DNA from 3 places in the Hafnia alvei genome. Region 2 is predicted to be linked to each of the others. Evidence: predicted binding sites of a transcription regulator. Region 2 holds the regulator's gene; each other region holds the start of a gene.
The links. The regulator Fur, encoded in region 2, represses iron uptake genes when iron is present. The targets are predictions, from matches to a motif close to ATAATAATGAGAACNACTATCAA.

Region 1 (3,201 bases), 3.2 Mb from region 2:
ATCACATACATCACCAGTAGAAAAATAGGTATTCCCAACCAGCGGTTAAGAATGATGCGGTCCAGTTTTTCCGTCAAAATATTCGGTAGTGCAGTGGCCGTGTTGCTCACAGAGTCACAGATGTCGGTGATGCTTTTATAGCGTGAGTCAGCAATGATAAGCGCTGGATCTTCATTGAGGGTGCGTTTGAGCGTTTCCTGAACTTCAGGCAGGATTTTCAACGCATTGCTGGCGCGAGTGGAGCTATAGATATCCCCTTCGAGCAGCTGCAGCGCTAACCAGCGGCGTTGCTGAACGGCAAGCGTATCCGGCATGGCCTGAGACAGGCGATCGACCTGACCCAACAGCAGCGGTGGGTATTCAACCAATGCTTCAACGGCGCAGGTTGGAGGTAAATCAATGGCTTTTTTCAGCTCAGCAATACCGTTGGCACGCGTCGATACTAAAGGAATGACAGGGCAACCAAGGCGCTTGGACAGCGCATCGATATCAATATCAATTTTCTGGCTGCGAGCAATATCCAGCATGTTCAGTGCGATGATGCACGGAATACCCAGCTCAAGCAGTTGCAAAGTCAGATAGAGGTTGCGCTCTAGATTGGATGCATCAACCACGTTGATAATTAAATCAGCGTCGCCGCTCAGGATATAGTGGCAAGCGATTTGCTCGTCCAACGACGTTTGCTCAGAAATCGTGGTCAGGGAGTAGGTGCCGGGTAGGTCTACAAGTTTGACCTGATTTTCCTGAGTAGAAAAATGACCTTCCTTACGCTCCACGGTGACGCCAGCCCAGTTACCTACGCGCTGCCGAGCGCCTGTAAGCTGGTTGAATAACGTGGTTTTTCCCGAGTTGGGGTTACCGATTAACCCGATGGTGAGCTGTTTCATAATCCAACATTGTATAAGAAGAGTTTGCAGTCGACGACAGGGCCGCAGGCCGTATTGTCGCCATCCCTAAAAATGGCTGCTGGTAAAAGGTCAGCAGCAAAGCGAGCCGTTTGTTTATGCGCCGTTGGCGGTGATCTGTGAGATTACGACGTTAGCCTGACTGGCGTCTGCCTGAGCGATTGGCTCAATCATCAATAGCTCCAGATCTTTCTTGCGCAGCACAAGGCTCACGCGACGAGACTTCACCTCAATGGGATCGCCTAACGGTGCAATACGTACCACGCTAAATGGAGAACCAGGCAAAAAACCCAGAGAAAGTAATTTCTGACGATAGGCAGGGCTAATTAAAGGCGAGAAGCCAATGATTTTATATTGGTGGCCCGGAAGAAGCTGATGCATAAAAAACCTTCTTACATTCGGTAATTTGCTACGAGGAAACACTCGGGTCTGAAGCTTATAGGTCAGACAGGAGAACCGGATTATCTTTATCCTTGGCGATAGCGCCGTGCATTCTAGATAGGTGATGCAAGTTGGCAACGGAGAATGCGTAAAATAATAATATTGAGAATTATTATTGTAATCACAGAACAAAAACCGCCGAGTTCATACTGAAGTGTGTTTCCAGTTCTCTCGGCGTTTCAACTATGATTCGGTCCTTATTATGCCGTTTTAGCACTATTTTTCAGCTATCGCAAATGAGAATCATTGGTTAAAACGGTTAAGGATTTGTTCTTATTTTCATGATTTATGCGTTTTAAATAAGACGGTATCCAGACCATATATTCAATATATTTGATGGAATCAATAGCAAATGTAGGGGTAAGCGGCGGTTTGATAATTAACAACGGCGGTTTGACTGCGTAGCGGAAATATTTGTGCGTTAATAAAACTGAGTTTCGAAATATTAAAGGTGTTAAAAATTACGCTGTAAAAATAAATCCATTAACTATTTATTTTCAATGCATACACATATGCATTTGGGCTTTGCGTGTGTAATTGCAATGAATACTCATTTAGATTTGTAAATTGTGATGTATCTCACTTTCCCTCGCGGTATTGGCGAGGGAAAGGAGATTGGCTTATCGCGCGATTAGCGTTTTATTTTGCCAAAGGCCGCGGCGAGTGCGTCGCCCATTGCGCTGTTATTACCGCTGTCTGGTTTTTTGTCATTTCTCGCAGGGCGAGCCTGATTATTCACCGGACGTTGGCGATCGGGTGTTCGTTCTGTGCTGCTACGACGAGAACCACTTTCGCCCGGTTGCTCGTCCAAACGCATCGTCAACGCGATACGTTTGCGCTGCAGGTCGACTTCCATCACTTTGACTTTAACGATGTCGCCAGCTTTCACGACTTTATGCGGGTCATCGACAAATTTATCCGCCAGTGAAGAAATATGCACCAAGCCATCTTGGTGAACGCCGATATCAACGAAGGCACCAAAGTTAGTGACGTTGGTGACAGAGCCTTCCAGAATCATTCCCAGTTGCAGGTCGTTCATGGTTTCAACGCCGTCGGCAAAGGTCGCAGTTTTGAACTCAGGGCGTGGGTCGCGTCCGGGTTTTTCCAGCTCCTTGATGATATCGGTGACCGTTGGCATACCAAAACGCTCATCGGTAAATTCGCTGGCTTTCAGGCCGCGCAGCTCCGTTGGATTGCCCATCAATTCCTGTAGGCTTTGGCGTGTGGCTGCCAAAATACGCTCAACGATAGGATAGGCTTCTGGGTGAACGGTTGATGCATCCAGCGGATTATCGCCGTGGTTAATACGCAGGAAGCCAGCACACTGCTCGAACGCTTTAGGGCCTAAGCGGCTGACTTTTAACAGCTGCTCACGATTGCTGAATCGACCATTTTCGTCACGCCATCCGACGATATTTTGCGCCATCAAACGTGTGAGCCCTGCAACGCGAGCCAGCAGCGGAACCGAGGCGGTGTTGAGATCGACACCAACGGCGTTCACGCAGTCTTCGACGACGGCATCAAGTTTTCGTGCCAGTTGAGTTTGGCTCACGTCGTGCTGATACTGGCCGACCCCGATTGATTTTGGATCGATCTTCACCAGTTCAGCCAGTGGATCTTGCAGACGGCGTGCGATAGATACCGCTCCGCGAATCGACACATCCAAATCGGGGAATTCTAGTGCCGCGAGCTCTGACGCTGAATAAACGGAAGCGCCAGCTTCGCTGACGATAACTTTTTGGCCTTTAACTTCGGGGAACTGGCGCTGAACATCTAAATAGAAGCGCTCAGTTTCACGAGATGCGGTGCCATTACCAATCGCCACCAGTTCCACGTTGTGTTTGATACACAGCGC
Region 2 (3,201 bases):
GATACAGTTTTTGCTGAAGTCTTTTCAGGACGGCGAGTGGCTATTTAATGTGCCCGTGCTGTGGGATCAATACGAAAATATCGTGGGCTGGCAAGACGTGACGCCTTACCAAGGCCCCGCAATGTTTATCAAAGGCGGCTCATCGCCTTATATACAAGATATTCATCGCGCCGCCATCGCACGTCAGTTTCCTCATGCCAAAGCCCACGTGATTGCCGGTACTGGCCACTGGCTGCATGCGGAAAAGCCCGAATTGGTACTACGCACGCTGCACCGTTTTCTGGATAGCGATGAATAAGCTAAACGGCTTACTTTTGTTGTCTTCTCCCCCTCAGCATAACCACACTGTAGAAAAAATCACCGTTCATCAGTGAGGTAAGTAAGATTAAGGATTGTCGCGGCTGGGGGCGCTGGGGTATTATGGCGCGCTATTATTCTGGCAGGCAGTTTTGCTGTTCAAGGATAGTGCCGGTAAAGGGTGAATGGCCCTAGTATGTTAATCATGATCTGATTCGTTACGCAGATTCAAAATTCTCCTTGTAGTACCGCTACCTGATATGGCCAAAGAACAAACGGACCGCACGACTCTGGATCTGTTCGCAGATGAACGTCGTCCGGGTCGCCCGAAAACCAACCCGTTATCTCGGGATGAACAGCTAAGAATTAACAAACGCAACCAACTGCGCCGCGATAAAGTGAAAGGGCTGCGTCGCGTCGAGCTAAAAATTAACGAAGAAGCGGTTGAAATGCTGAATCGTTTGGCTCAAGAACAAAACATTAGCCGCAGTGAATTGATTGAACAAATTTTGCTCAATCAGATTTTAAAATCTTAACGCCACCAGCACACAATGACGACAAATCGATACGGTTTAAAGTGCTATAGTGCGTAAAGTACGTACTGGTCTTTCTAAAGATTCTAGTTTAATTATTTGATATAAAAGGTATAAACGCGACATGGCAATCGTAGGCATTTTCTTTGGCAGCGACACGGGCAACACGGAAAACATCGCTAAGATGATCCAAAAGCAACTCGGAAAAGACGTTGCTGAAGTTCATGACATTGCCAAAAGCAGCAAAGAAGACATCGAGGCATTCGATATTCTTCTGCTTGGCATCCCAACGTGGTATTACGGCGAAGCTCAGTGTGACTGGGATGATTTCTTCCCTTCTCTGGAAGAGATCGACTTCAACGGTAAACTGGTTGCTCTGTTCGGCTGCGGCGACCAAGAAGACTATGCAGAGTACTTCTGCGACGCAATGGGCACCATCCGTGACTTGATCGAGCCACGCGGCGCGACCATCGTCGGCCACTGGCCAACGGCGGGTTACCATTTTGAAGCGTCTAAAGCGCTGGTTGATGACAAAACCTTCGTCGGTTTGGCTATTGACGAAGATCGCCAGCCTGAACTCACCGCAACGCGTGTTGATGCGTGGGTGAAACAAATCTCCGAAGAGATGAGCTTGGCTGAACTGGCTGGCTAATATGAAATTGTGCCCGCTGACTGCATAAGCCAGCGGGTATTTCAACGATTGGCAAAAGCAATTTGCAACATCTATGTAACTCATTTTTCCCGCTCTAGCACCCGCCACCAGCAGAGTTACATATTTGTCAGTGTGTTACGTTTTATTTCCACCCTGTACTTCCGTCCAAGTTGTTAACACACTGCGGTTTCCATTTACCGCCATCAGCTTTATAATGAATCTCAATTATATTTTCAGTTCGGTGACAATTCAGGCAACGCTGGCAGCAAATGCAGACTATCCTAAACGTCTTCGAACTAAGTAACGGGACAGAATCCGAATGACAGATAACAACACTGCTTTAAAGAAGGCTGGACTTAAAGTCACGCTTCCGCGTCTTAAGATTCTGGAAGTTCTGCAAGATCCAACTTGCCACCACGTCAGCGCAGAAGATCTGTATAAGAAGCTGATCGATATGGGTGAAGAAATCGGCTTAGCCACCGTTTACCGTGTACTGAACCAGTTCGACGACGCTGGAATTGTAACTCGTCACAATTTTGAAGGCGGAAAATCCGTATTTGAGCTGACTCAGCAGCATCACCACGATCATCTGATCTGCTTAGACTGCGGTAAAGTGATTGAGTTTAGTGATGACTCCATTGAAAAACGTCAGCACGAAATTGCTAAAAAATACGGTATCCAGCTGACCAACCACAGCCTGTATCTTTATGGTCACTGCGCTGCGGGTGATTGCCGCGAAGACGAAAGTCTGCACGATGGCAGAGAGTAAGAATACGCGAGTGTAATGAGGCGACCTGAGGGTCGCTTTTTTTATTTCCTGAAATCCGCAATATTCGTTTTCTCACCAAATAATAGACAAAAAAAGCCCCTCAGGCTGGGGGCTAAATAACTCAGTCACTCATATGGCTTCGGCAAAAACCATGACAACAATAATGATGATGATGAAACGGTATTAAAAATCACTGCGCTAATACTTTATTGCGGTATTGCCCGCCCCACAGGAACAGACAATACCTCGCTTACCGACCTCGATATCAAACCTTTACCGGCTCTACGCGGCTATAGCGTTTGCCGTCAGGACTCACTGACCGAATTTGAACGTCGCCAGAAACGGTCGGCTGGGCTTTAGCATCATAACGCTGCCACTGCTTGCCACCGTCTACCGAGTATTCAATCCCCAGACCTGGTAGCGCAATGTTGGCTTCCAGTTTCCCGCCCACAACTTTTGCTCCAGGAACCGGCAGGCGATATTCCACACCGGCTTTATCCATTTTCGCCAGCTCACGCTGCCCCATCAGGTTTGCAAAACGCTGCCAATCACTCAGCAGAGATTTTTTGTCTACCAGATTGGTTTCTCCGCCTTTATATTCGCGGCCCGCTTTGTAGTCTTGCTCCCAGCCCGCGCGATGCCATCCGCGTTCCGCTACCGTCATCACGCGAGGATAGATTTTATACTCCATCATTTCGTCGGTGCGCGTGGTTTCACTCCACAGCTGCGCTGAGAGTCCATAAACACCCGGCCATGGCTTATCGCTTTTCGCGGTAAAGAAGTTGCCGTCACGGTCTACGGAAGTTTCCGCATTCTGTGGCATGTTGTCTGGCGCGAAGCTGAAGATTTTACGCTCATCGTTAAAGCGAGTGCCCCAGTAGTAGCCATTTTCCTGTGGATTCACCTCATACGGGAAGTCCATGTAGACGTAGTCTGGGTTAGAAACCGTC
Region 3 (3,201 bases), 3.1 Mb from region 2:
GGCCACGTTGACCACGGTAAAACTACCCTGACTGCTGCAATCACTACCGTTCTGGCTAAAACCTACGGTGGTTCTGCACGTGCATTCGACCAGATCGATAACGCGCCAGAAGAAAAAGCACGTGGTATCACCATCAACACTTCTCACGTTGAATATGACACCCCGTCACGTCACTACGCGCACGTTGACTGCCCAGGGCATGCTGACTACGTTAAAAACATGATCACCGGTGCTGCGCAGATGGACGGCGCTATCTTGGTTGTTGCTGCGACTGACGGCCCTATGCCTCAGACTCGTGAGCACATCCTGCTGGGTCGTCAGGTTGGCGTTCCTTTCATCATCGTATTCCTGAACAAATGCGACATGGTTGATGATGAAGAGCTGCTGGAACTGGTAGAAATGGAAGTTCGTGAACTTCTGTCTCAGTACGACTTCCCAGGCGATGATACTCCAATCATCCGTGGTTCTGCTCTGAAAGCGCTGGAAGGCGAAGCTGAGTGGGAAGCTAAGATCGTAGAACTGGCTGAAACTCTGGATTCTTACATCCCAGAACCAGAACGTGCTATCGACAAGCCATTCCTGTTGCCAATCGAAGACGTATTCTCTATCTCTGGCCGTGGTACTGTTGTTACCGGTCGTGTAGAGCGCGGTATCGTTAAAGTTGGTGAAGAAGTTGAGATCGTTGGTATCAAAGATACCGTTAAATCAACTTGTACCGGCGTTGAAATGTTCCGTAAACTGCTGGACGAAGGTCGTGCAGGCGAGAACGTTGGTGTTCTGCTGCGTGGTATCAAGCGTGAAGACATCGAACGTGGTCAGGTTCTGGCTAAACCAGGCTCTATCAAACCACACACCAAGTTCGAGTCAGAAGTTTATATTCTGAGCAAAGATGAAGGCGGCCGTCATACTCCGTTCTTCAAAGGCTACCGTCCACAGTTCTACTTCCGTACAACTGACGTGACCGGTACCATCGAACTGCCAGAAGGCGTGGAAATGGTAATGCCAGGCGATAACATCAAAATGATCGTTACCCTGATCCACCCAATCGCAATGGACGATGGTCTGCGTTTCGCAATCCGCGAAGGCGGCCGTACCGTTGGTGCTGGTGTTGTTGCTAAGGTAATGAGCTAATATTTAGCTTCTGAACTGAATGCAATAAAAGGGCGCTTAGGCGCCCTTTTTTATTACAAGAAAAACATGTGTTGTTTCAAGTTAGTACATATTATAAGCAAGAAAACAAGATGCCTTTATTGAAATGATAACGTTTATTATTTAGACTATTATTATCAAATCAATAAAGAGTAGAATATGTACGTTTGCTTATGTAATGGGATTTCGGACAAAACGATACGTCATGCAATCCGCAAATATCAGCCGAGCACTCTTCATCATTTACGCAAAATAGTTCCATTCGGATCTGAATGCGGCAAATGTATTCGTCAGGCTCGAGAGATTTTCGATGAGGAAACCACGGTACTTCAAAGTAACTTCATAAACGTGGCATAAAAATAGGGTTATTTTTTGACTCTTCAGTCTCTGGTTCTACACTAAAAGAACTGGAAGCGGAGGGTTTTGTTTATGAAAGGCGATAAAAAGGTTATTGGCCACCTCAATAAGCTACTTGGAAATGAACTTGTAGCCATCAATCAGTATTTCCTTCATGCACGCATGTTCAAAAATTGGGGCCTCACAAGGCTCAATGATATTGAGTACCACGAGTCGATCGATGAGATGAAACATGCCGATCGTTACATCGAAAGGATTCTTTTTTTAGAAGGGCTGCCAAATCTTCAAGATTTAGGGAAACTTAATATTGGAGAAGACGTGGAAGAAATGTTGAGATCCGATCTTAAGTTAGAACTCGATGGTGCAAAAAACTTACGCGAAGGCATAGCTTATGCAGACTCAGTCCATGACTATGTTAGCCGTGATCTCATGATTGAAGTCCTGTCTGACGAAGAAAAGCATATCGACTGGCTGGAAACTGAGTTGGAGCTTATCCAACGTTTGGGTATCCAAAATTACCTACTAGCTCAGGTGAAAGAAGAAGCTTAATTTCCATGATTGCAATATATCGAAAATAACCACCCAGCCGGCGATGGACAAGCAAGGACCAAAAGGTAGAGGGTGGTTCTTTTTCATTGAACAAAACTGTCTTGTAACCCACCAAATAATCCCGCCAAGCGAAGCACTTGCAGATATCAATGCCAAGTTTTCATACCCAGCCCATGCACCAAGCGCGGCTAACAGTTTGGCGTCACCTAATCCGATACCCATCTTTCCAGCCAAATGTTTAGTGATCCAGCCTAGAAGCCAAATAAAGGTATAACCCGTGATTGCACCAGCCACAGCGTGTTCTATTGGAATAGCATGAGTGCAGGCATTAAAACCAAGACCTAGCCAGAGTAGGGGTAATGTAAGTATATCTGGCAAGAGGTAATGCTGAATATCCAAAAGTGACAAGGTGATGAGAAACCAGCTAACTAGCCAAATAATAGGCAAGATTGATAGGCTGATATGAGGCCAGATAGAAATAGCGAGAAAAAATATACCATACCCGATTTGCATCATTAGGTTACCTCTGCAGATAGAAGGCAGAGGCGGAGTGTCAAAAGTGGAAGCAGCATCTGGAGAAAGAAATTGCTTAGGTATGGCACGTCTTGTGACATAAGTAGCGCAACTAGCACAAAAGGCAAATACGACGCTTAGTTCTACACGCACTCCATTGTCTGAAATGACGCATGAATAGATTTCCGCAAGCAATTCCATCTGTATCACCTCCATTCGATATGTGCATCATCATATCTAAGCGTATTGAGCAATAGAGGGTATTTAATTGGAGTCTATGTCACACCGCTGTATGAATTTTATGCAATTCAGGACCTAAACACGTACTCTTACTGCGTATATGTGATAAAAATTGCGCTACACAGTTAGGATAGGGCGGAAGGCTTTCCACTATTTTTGCGCATTTAGGTTGCTTCCTGAGCTGGTTTACGTATAATGCGCGGGCTTACCTAATCTTGGTAAGTCTGATTCTGAATCAGAGATAGTCCTAGACTATCGAACAATACTCCCGATATGGGGGTTATATGTTGAACGATTACACTCCCCCATCAATCGAAATGGGTGTGAGGAGTAATTTTTTACGTTTATAAAATAATTGGAGCTCTGGTCTCATGCAGAACCAAAGAATCCGTA

Region 1: the regulator Fur is predicted to act here: its motif matches at 1,443-1,465, upstream of feoA (ferrous iron transporter A).
Region 3: the regulator Fur is predicted to act here: its motif matches at 1,250-1,272, upstream of bfd (bacterioferritin-associated ferredoxin).

Annotation. Positions count from the first base shown of each region.
Region 1 covers NZ_OZ061315.1:4,497,415-4,500,615, reverse strand. The annotation lists gene feoB (Fe(2+) transporter permease subunit FeoB) at 1-887, opposite strand, end outside; gene feoA (ferrous iron transporter A) at 1,002-1,286, opposite strand; gene AB3Y96_RS20950 (Tex family protein) at 1,978-3,201, opposite strand, start outside.
Region 2 covers NZ_OZ061315.1:1,314,856-1,318,056, reverse strand. The annotation lists gene ybfF (esterase) at 1-298, shown strand, start outside; gene ybfE (LexA regulated protein) at 558-833, shown strand; gene fldA (flavodoxin FldA) at 955-1,482, shown strand; gene fur (ferric iron uptake transcriptional regulator) at 1,802-2,251, shown strand; gene AB3Y96_RS06235 (beta-N-acetylhexosaminidase) at 2,517-3,201, opposite strand, start outside.
Region 3 covers NZ_OZ061315.1:4,422,904-4,426,104, reverse strand. The annotation lists gene tuf (elongation factor Tu) at 1-1,131, shown strand, start outside; gene bfd (bacterioferritin-associated ferredoxin) at 1,309-1,506, shown strand; gene bfr (bacterioferritin) at 1,579-2,055, shown strand; gene AB3Y96_RS20600 (A24 family peptidase) at 2,029-2,769, opposite strand; gene rpsJ (30S ribosomal protein S10) at 3,180-3,201, shown strand, end outside.